Regions from separate parts of the Tissierella sp. genome, predicted to be linked through region 3. Evidence: a T-box and tRNA genes for the amino acid it is inferred to sense, from the RefSeq annotation. Region 3 holds a T-box; the other regions hold tRNA genes.
What was found. A T-box is a leader RNA that pairs with one kind of tRNA and senses whether it is charged. The one in region 3 lies ahead of leuS (leucine--tRNA ligase), so its partner is inferred to be a tRNA-Leu.

Region 1 (2,214 bases), 160 kb from region 3:
AAATGTTACTAAGTAGGGGTGTAGAAATACAAGAGTTGCTCTAATTTGAGGATGGATTAAGTCATCTAGGATAGAAACAATTATGATAACAAAGAATTGTATTAAAGCATTATTTTTATGTCGCATAACAAGTAAAGTATGTAATATCATGATATTTATACTTAAATGAAGAAAGTGATTAAGTTGTGCAATAAATGTAAGTGCAGTAAATGTAGTAATCTCAAACAGTACTCTGATGACTTAATAATATTGATTGCACTTTTAAATTATATGAATCATTTTTCCTCGGCGGCAGAAATAAGAAAACAGAATGTCGATATGCAGGGCGAGTATTTTAACTCATATGTATGTGAATGCCTTGCAGATTACTATGCCCGAATGAGAAATAAATTTCCGTTTAATCCAATATCATCAGAAGTAAAGGATTATCTTCCCAATAAGAGAGGCGCAAAGGTGTTTTTTGATGCACTACAGCAACCATTATTGAAGTTCACGAATGGATGTTGCAAATGTTTTGTTCTTTCAATTGGATTTAGCAGAGAAGGTATTCCATTGGCTACCATTGCAGAACCTGAAAGGACTTACTGTTATAGGTTGCTTAATGATTTAAGTGAGTGGGCAATGCCTGTAGTAGGACTGGCGAATATGGGAACAAATCTGTTTCCGGCAGAAGTTGTTTTTACAGAACATAATGATAAATTTTATGCTGATGTTTTATAACAAATTCCAATTTATCTAGTTAAGGATAAGCATAAAATAAATGAGTTTAGACACAACATTTATTAATAGCGCAGCTGACCATATTGTGTATTCCATGGTGAGATTTTAAACTATAACATCATAAAAAAAGAAGTTTAAGCGTAAAAGCTTAAACTTCTTTTTGTCTTGGTGCCGCTGGCCGGGGTCGAACCGGCACGGTATCACTACCACAGGATTTTGAGTCCAGCACGTCTGCCAATTCCATCACAGCGGCTAAAATGATTACAAGAAATATAATAGCATATAAAACTTAATAAATCAAGATTTTTCTTTTTCATTTTGTTTACTCATATTGTATTTTGAGGTATACTAGAAGATATGAAGCTTTGAATAGGAGTGAGGAAATGGATAAGAAAAAACTGATGATTATAGATGGTAGTTCTCTAATATATAGAGCCTTTTATGCTTTACCCTTGTTATCAAACAAGGATGGCATATATACCAATGGAGTATATGGATTTTTGACTATGTTATACAAGGTAAAGGAAGAACAAAAACCAGACTATATCTGTGTAGCCTTTGATAAAAAAGGGCCTACATTTAGACATGAAGAGTACGATAAATATAAGGGCAATAGACAAGCAACACCTTCAGAATTAGTACAGCAATTTCCAATTATAAGAGAAATACTTGACGCTATGAATATTAAATATTTAGAGCTATCTGGTTTTGAAGCTGATGATATTGCAGGAACTTTAGCAAAAATGGGGGAAGAAAATCTAATTGATGTTATATTGGTCACTGGAGATAAGGATTATCTTCAATTGGCGACTGATAGTACTAAAGTATTTATTACTAAAAAAGGAATTACTGAATTAGAAGTATTTGATAGGAATATAATTATTGATAAGTATGAAATTACACCTGATCAGCTAATTGATTTAAAAGGATTAATGGGAGACCAATCCGATAATATACCAGGAGTGCCAGGAATTGGAGAAAAGACAGGATTAAAGTTGTTAAAAGAATATGGTACAATTGAAAATATATATGAAAATATAGATAATATTAGCGGTAAAAAATTAAAGGAAAATTTAGTTGAAAATAAACATCTTGCCTTTATGAGTAGAAAACTTGGTGAAATCATGACAAGAGTACCTTTAGATTTAGGTATTGAAGATTTAAAAGTAAAGGAACCTAATTTAGACCCTTTGATAAAAATCTACTCAAACCTAGAATTTAATAGTTTGCTTGGAAAGATAAGCGATGGATATTCAGTTGAAGAAGAACTCCATGCTCCCTTAGAATTCAATATAATTAATCAATCAGATTATAGTGAATTAGTAAACAATCTAAAAAAAGCAGGAAAGTTTGCATTCAAATGTATAGTAGATGATGGTAATTATGTTGAGGATAAGATAATTGCTATAGGTATGAAAACTGAGGATTCTATAACAAATATTATTTGCTTAGATAAGCATGAAGAAGAATTTGCTAATAGTTTTGGGGATTTAT
Region 2 (2,214 bases), 160 kb from region 3:
TTGTTAACAACACAGCCAACATCCATTGGTAATCCGCCAGAAGGAACTTTTCTCCCTGTTATTGCATTGATAATTCTTTTTTCATCCCCTTGTGGATATTTTGCTTTTAAGGTTACTATTTCTATTTTATCATCTTCTCTAATCACTGACTTTAATGCATGTACTGCGTCCATTTTGTTGTTTTCGACTCCAATGAACCCTTTTTCTACATTTAATGCTTTCATAATAGCTCTTAGACCAAATACTACCTTTTCTGGCATTTCCAGCATTAACCTATGATCTGCAGTTAAAAATGGTTCACATTCTGCTCCATTTAAGATAATGGTATCAATTTTTTTCTCAGGCGGTGGTGATAGTTTTACATGAGTGGGAAATCCAGCTCCCCCCATCCCAGTAATTCCAGCCTCCTTAATAATTGAAATTATTTCTTTAGATGAAAGCTTGTCCAAAGATTCTTTAGGTTTAACTGACTCATGGACTTCTTTTGTACCATCTGACTCTATAACAATACATGCTGAGTTCATTCCAGTAGGTGTTGTTATATTTGTGATGCTTTTTACAATACCAGCCACGCTGGAATGAATTGGTGCTGAGACAAAAGCTGAAGACTCTGCAATTTTTTGTCCAATTTTTACCCTATCCCCTACATTAACTAAAGCTTCACATGGTGCTCCAGTATGTTGATGCAATGGTATATATACTACACTTGGCTCATTTGCATAAATCAGGGACTTTTTTTCTGTCAATTCCTTGCTGTGTGGTACATGTACCCCACCCTTAAAAGTGAGATTTTCAAGTTTCATTCTTTCCACCTCTTTATTAATATTTTTATAATAAACATTAAAAAATTAAGCTATATTTCCCCTAGCTTAAAATACTAATTTATATTATAACATTAAGCCCTTGAATTGTACACATTTCATAGATGTAAAAGACTGTCAATTCTTTTACAATCATTGTTAATTTTTAATGTAATCTACTCTCTAAATTATTATTTTTCTAAAAATCACAAAAATGTATTTACTTAAAATATCTTTTATTTTCAAAAATACAGTAATCTAGATATAATAAAAGGACATATTTACAGTTATTATATCAATGTCCTTTATTAACAATAAATTTCTTTAACGATTAATACCATTATTCAAAATAAATTTAGTATTGTTTAACAATTGTCAAATTTACTCGATTTTCATATTTAAATTTTATTAAGAAAATTTCATATTTAATTATTTGCTCCTACGATTCTAAATCTAACAAAGAATCATTAACTAAAATCCTTCCTTAATATCAGTATGTATAATCTACTTAAGCAGATAATACTAGCCATTAGCTAGTATTATCTTATCTTTTATATTTAATTATCACTATTGTATTTTTGGTGCAGGAGAAGGGATTTGAACCCTCACAAGCTTTGCTTACTACCCCCTCAAGATAGCGCGTCTGCCGTTCCGCCACTCCTGCTTTCAATTTACCTACATTATTCTACTACACTTTTATAGTTTTTTCAATTAATATTTATTGTAAATCCTTAGGTATATAACATTTCTCTATTCCTCTATAGGGATTAAAGAAAGCAGGATCAATATCACCAACTATTTTTGTATCCATTAATAGTGCCTTATTTTTATAAAACAAGCTAATATATGGAAGTTCATTAACAATATAAGCTTGTAAATCATCATATGCATTAATTTTGTTTTCTCTAGATCCACTTAAAAAAGCAGCTTCTAATAATTGATCCATATTTTCACTGGAATATTTTATGAAGTTCGTATTATATGGAATTTGCGAACTATGAAAAGCAAATGATAAGTCTGGAATAGCAGATAACTGCCATCCAAGGAGAGCTATATCATAGTCTCCTGTAGAAAGAAGCTCATTTACTTCAATCCATTGTTGTTCAATATCTTCCTTAGTTGCTTCTTTGTCTAAGTTCTTTCCAGTACTAATATTTATATTAATTCCAATTTCTATTAAATCCTCTTGGATTAGCTCTGCAGTTCTAAGCCTCATAGGATTATATGTGTTTGTTAGCAAATTAAAAGATATTGCCTCACCGTTTTCGTCCTCTAATATGCCGTCATCATTTGTATCTTTCCATCCTATGTTATTCAATTCTTTCTTTGCCAGTTCTAAATTATAGCCATAGGTATTAGCTTTCTCTGATAACAACCAAGAATCGGGATGAACTGGGACATCAATTTGAGTTCC
Region 3 (2,214 bases):
TTAAGCTAGTATATGATTTTGAAGACAAATATTTAGTGGTAGATGCTAAAAAAGGAGAAGTAATAGATAATAGAAAAGAATTATTAGGAAAAACAGAAAAACAAGAATATAATGACATACAAAATAGCTTTGCTAAAAATCAAATAATCAAATTACAAGATTATATTATTTTATTCGAAGGTGAAGAATTCCAACCCAAACAAGAAATAATACAGAAAGAGTTTCTAAAATTACTTGTACAAACCAAAGATATATATTATATACCTGAAGACGAAAACTATATGTATGAAAGATTTATTAGAGACGGCATACTAAAAGAAGAAGAAAAAGATATGGAAGCAAAACTAACAAGAGAAGAAGCCGTAAAATATATAGTTAGAGTTTTTGGGCAGGAACCCCTAGATAATTTAGGTGATATATATAAGGTAGAATATAAGGACGCAGATAAAATATCAACTAATTTAAAGGGACATATAGCAATAGCTAAAGGATTAGGGTTTATAAGTGGTGAAGGAAACTTTAGACCAAAGGATAATTTAACAAGAGAAGAAGCAGTAGTTTTAATATACAATATATTAAATAGAGACAATTAAAATTTTGAGATAGAAGTAATTACAAATATTTTAAAATAGTCTTGATTTTATATGTTTTGTTGGATATAATAGATTTTAAATTAATAAATACTATGAATGGAAGTATTAGGTTGGATATCTTTTGTAGAGAGCTGTCGGTTGGTGAAAGACAGTATTGATGAAGACTGAACTCGTCCTTGAGTAACTAAGGTGAATCTAGTAGTCTTAGTCGGTTTAATGCCGTTATATTTTGAGTGGATAGCAATATCAACAAGAGTGGTACCGCGGAACTAACCTTTCGTCTCTATTAGAGACGAAAGGTTTTATTTATTTTTGGGCAAGAAACTTAATGTAGGGGCGACCTTTGATCGTCAGAAAATAAGGAGGAATGAATATGAGAGAATATAAGCCAAATGAAATCGAAAAGAAATGGCATAGTATCTGGGAAGAAAGACAGCCATTTAAGGCATCAAACAGTAGTGACAAACCGAAGTTTTATGCATTAGTAGAGTTCCCATATCCATCAGGGGAAGGACTACATGTAGGGCATCCTAGGCCTTATACTGCACTTGATATTGTATCTAGAAAGAGAAGACTGGAAGGATATAATGTTTTATTCCCAATGGGATGGGATGCATTTGGATTACCAACAGAGAATTATGCAATAAAACACAAGATTCATCCAGCAATAGTTACAGAGAAAAATGTAGCTAGGTTTAAAGCACAATTGCAATCCATAGGATTTTCCTTTGATTGGTCAAGAGAAGTAAATACTACAGATCCACATTACTATAAATGGACTCAATGGATATTCTTGAAATTATTTGAAAAGGGATTAGCATATAAGCAAGAGATGCCTATAAACTGGTGTCCATCTTGCAAAGTTGGTCTAGCAAATGAGGAAGTTATTCAAGGTACTTGTGAAAGATGTAGTGGAGAGGTAGTTAGAAAGGTTAAGAATCAGTGGATGTTGAAGATAACTGAGTATGCAGATAGATTAATTGAAGACTTAGACAAGGTAGATTATATTGATAGGGTAAAGGCTCAACAAACCAATTGGATAGGTAAATCTGAAGGTGCAGAAGTAGACTTTCAAATAGCTGGAAAAGAGGATAAGTTGAGAGTATTTACAACTAGACCTGATACATTATTCGGATCAACCTATATGGTTATAGCAGCTGAACATCCTTTAATAGAAAAATATAAAGATGCTATAGAGAACCTAGAAGAAATTAAGGAGTATCAAAACGAAGTAAGCAAAAAATCAGATTTTGAAAGAACTGAATTATCAAAGGATAAAACAGGAGTTGAAATAAAAGGTATAAAAGCTATAAATCCTGCTTCAGGAAAAGAAGTTCCTATTTGGATATCTGACTATGTACTAATGACTTACGGTACTGGTGCAATTATGGCAGTACCAGGACACGATACTCGTGATTGGGAATTTGCAAAGAAATTTAATCTTCCTATTGTAGAAGTAATAAAAGGTGGAGATATAGAAAAAGAAGCCTATACAGACACTGCAGAAGGGATAGTTGTAAATTCTGATTTTATTAATGGAATGGAAGTAAAAGAAGCAAAAGACCATATGATCAAATGGTTAGAAGAAAAGGAACTTGGTACTAAAAAGGTTAACTTCAAA
Region 4 (2,214 bases), on a different contig from region 3:
TAGCTTCTGATTTGGCAAAGTTTATTGAAGATAGAATTGGAATCAATTGTTAAACTAAATTATAGATGAGGTGATAGTATGAGTTATAAAATTGTAGCTGATAGTAGCTGTGATCTAAACGAGGAACTAAAAGAAAAGTTAAATATTAGCTTAGTGCCTTTTAAGATAGATGTAGAGGATAGAACATTTATCGACGATGAAAACCTTGATACAATGGAATTAATAAATGCTATGAAGGATAGTCCAAATCCAATTAGAACATCATGTCCTTCTCCAGGCGATTTTGTAGATGAGTACAAGAAAGCAGATGATATTTTTGCAATTACAATATCTAGTCAATTAAGTGGCACTTACAATTCAGCCATATTGGCAAAGGATATAGTTAAGAATGAACATCCGGAAAAATTCATACATGTATTTGACTCTAAGTCAGCAAGTATTGGAGAAACTTTAATTGCAATAAAGATACAAGAGCTAATAGACAAAAAACTAGGTAATCTAGAGATTGTGGAAAAAGTAGAAGATTATATAAAATCTTGTACAACTTATTTTATATTAGAGTCTTTGGATAATTTAATTAAAAATGGTAGGATATCCAAGGCAAAAGGGTTGATCGCTAATGTTTTAAATTTAAAACCTATTATGGGCTCTACTGAGAATGGAGAAATAAAACTTGTTGAAAATGCAAGGGGAACAAAGAAAGCCTTTAGAAGACTAGTTGAAATAATGGGAGAAACCGGAGCGAAATTTGAAGAAAAAGTATTAGCTATTTCCCATACAAATGCCTTAGAAAGGGCTGAAGAACTAAAAAGAGAAATCCAAAGCAGATATAAATTCAAGGATATCATTTTAGTTAAGACAGCTGGACTTAGTAGTGGCTATGCTAGTGACGGAGGTATAATATTAGTGTTTTAAATAGATATAAAGCAAGCATATAGAATCTATTAAAAAATATAAAAAAATATTGACAAGTACAAATATCGTGTTATAATTATATGGTAGGTGATTTTACATCATATATGCGGGAGTGGCGGAATTGGCAGACGCGCTAGACTTAGGATCTAGTGTCATTGACGTGGGGGTTCAAGTCCTCTTTCCCGCACCATATTAGAACCAGTGGATTTGTACCATTGGTTTTTTTACTATGTTTTTTTAATTTATTATGTTGGATAATATTATTTGTTATGTTATAATTTTATGATATAATGAGTAAGTTAAAAATGGATGAATATATCGTTTAAGGAGGAAAATGTAGATGAAGGCAGTATTAGGGAACAAAGAAAACAATACAGTTAATTTTACCATTGAAATAGCAGAGGGTAATTTTGAGGGAGCATTACAAAAAGCATATCTAAAAAATAGAGCTAGATTTAACATACCAGGTTTTAGAAAAGGTAAAGTTCCAAGAAAAATAATTGAAATGAACTATGGACAAGAGGTTTTCTATGAAGACGCAATAAATGTACTATTACCAGAAGCTTATGACAAAGCAATAGAAGAATTAAATCTTGAGCCAGTAGATTCACCAGAAGTTGATATTGAAGAAATTGAAAAAGATAAACCAATTATAATTAAGGTTTCTGTAACTGTAAAGCCAGAAGTAGTATTAGGTGAATACAAAGATGTAGAAATTGAAAAAGCAGAGTATATCGTAACTGATGAACTTGTTGAAAATGAATTAAAATCAGCACAAGATATGAATGGAAGAATAATTGATGCTGGAGATAGAGCCGTAAAAACAGGTGATATACTTACTATTGACTATGCTGGATATGTTGATGGAGCACAGTTTGATGGTGGAACAGCTGAAGGTCAAACATTGGAAATTGGATCAAATAGATTTATTCCAGGTTTTGAAGAGCAACTAGTGGGTAAAAATAAAAATGAAGAAGTTAATGTAGTTGTAACTTTCCCAGAAGAATATCATGAAGAAAGCCTACAAGCTAAAGAAGCTACATTCAAAGTAACTATTCATGAAATAAAAGAGAAAGAGTTACCAGAATTGGATGATGAATTTGCAAAAGATGTATCTGAATTTGACACTCTAGAGGAATATAAAGCAAGCATTAGAGAAAAGCTAGAACAAGACTTCAAAAATAGAGAAGAAATTGAAAATGAAAACAACTTAATTGAAAAAGTTATAGAGTCTTGTGAAATAGATATTCCAGAGTCTATGATTGATTCTCAATTAGAAAATGAAGTTGGAGAATTTGA

Region 1: it has a tRNA-Leu gene. The T-box ahead of leuS (leucine--tRNA ligase) is inferred to sense a tRNA for this amino acid. The anticodon was not compared.
Region 2: it has a tRNA-Leu gene. The T-box ahead of leuS (leucine--tRNA ligase) is inferred to sense a tRNA for this amino acid. The anticodon was not compared.
Region 4: it has a tRNA-Leu gene. The T-box ahead of leuS (leucine--tRNA ligase) is inferred to sense a tRNA for this amino acid. The anticodon was not compared.

The regions. Positions count from the first base shown of each region.
Region 1 covers NZ_JAVKTS010000004.1:36,357-38,570, forward strand. The annotation lists gene RIN63_RS10710 (hypothetical protein) at 379-720, shown strand; tRNA gene RIN63_RS10715 (tRNA-Leu) at 887-973, opposite strand; gene polA (DNA polymerase I) at 1,104-2,214, shown strand, end outside.
Region 2 covers NZ_JAVKTS010000004.1:42,458-44,671, reverse strand. The annotation lists gene rsxC (electron transport complex subunit RsxC) at 1-803, opposite strand, end outside; tRNA gene RIN63_RS10740 (tRNA-Leu) at 1,380-1,464, opposite strand; gene RIN63_RS10735 (peptide ABC transporter substrate-binding protein) at 1,519-2,214, opposite strand, start outside.
Region 3 covers NZ_JAVKTS010000004.1:200,042-202,255, forward strand. The annotation lists gene RIN63_RS11575 (S-layer homology domain-containing protein) at 1-593, shown strand, start outside; T-box leader at 677-881, shown strand; gene leuS (leucine--tRNA ligase) at 967-2,214, shown strand, end outside.
Region 4 covers NZ_JAVKTS010000007.1:85,744-87,957, forward strand. The annotation lists gene glmM (phosphoglucosamine mutase) at 1-53, shown strand, start outside; gene RIN63_RS14190 (DegV family protein) at 79-915, shown strand; tRNA gene RIN63_RS14195 (tRNA-Leu) at 1,022-1,105, shown strand; gene tig (trigger factor) at 1,256-2,214, shown strand, end outside.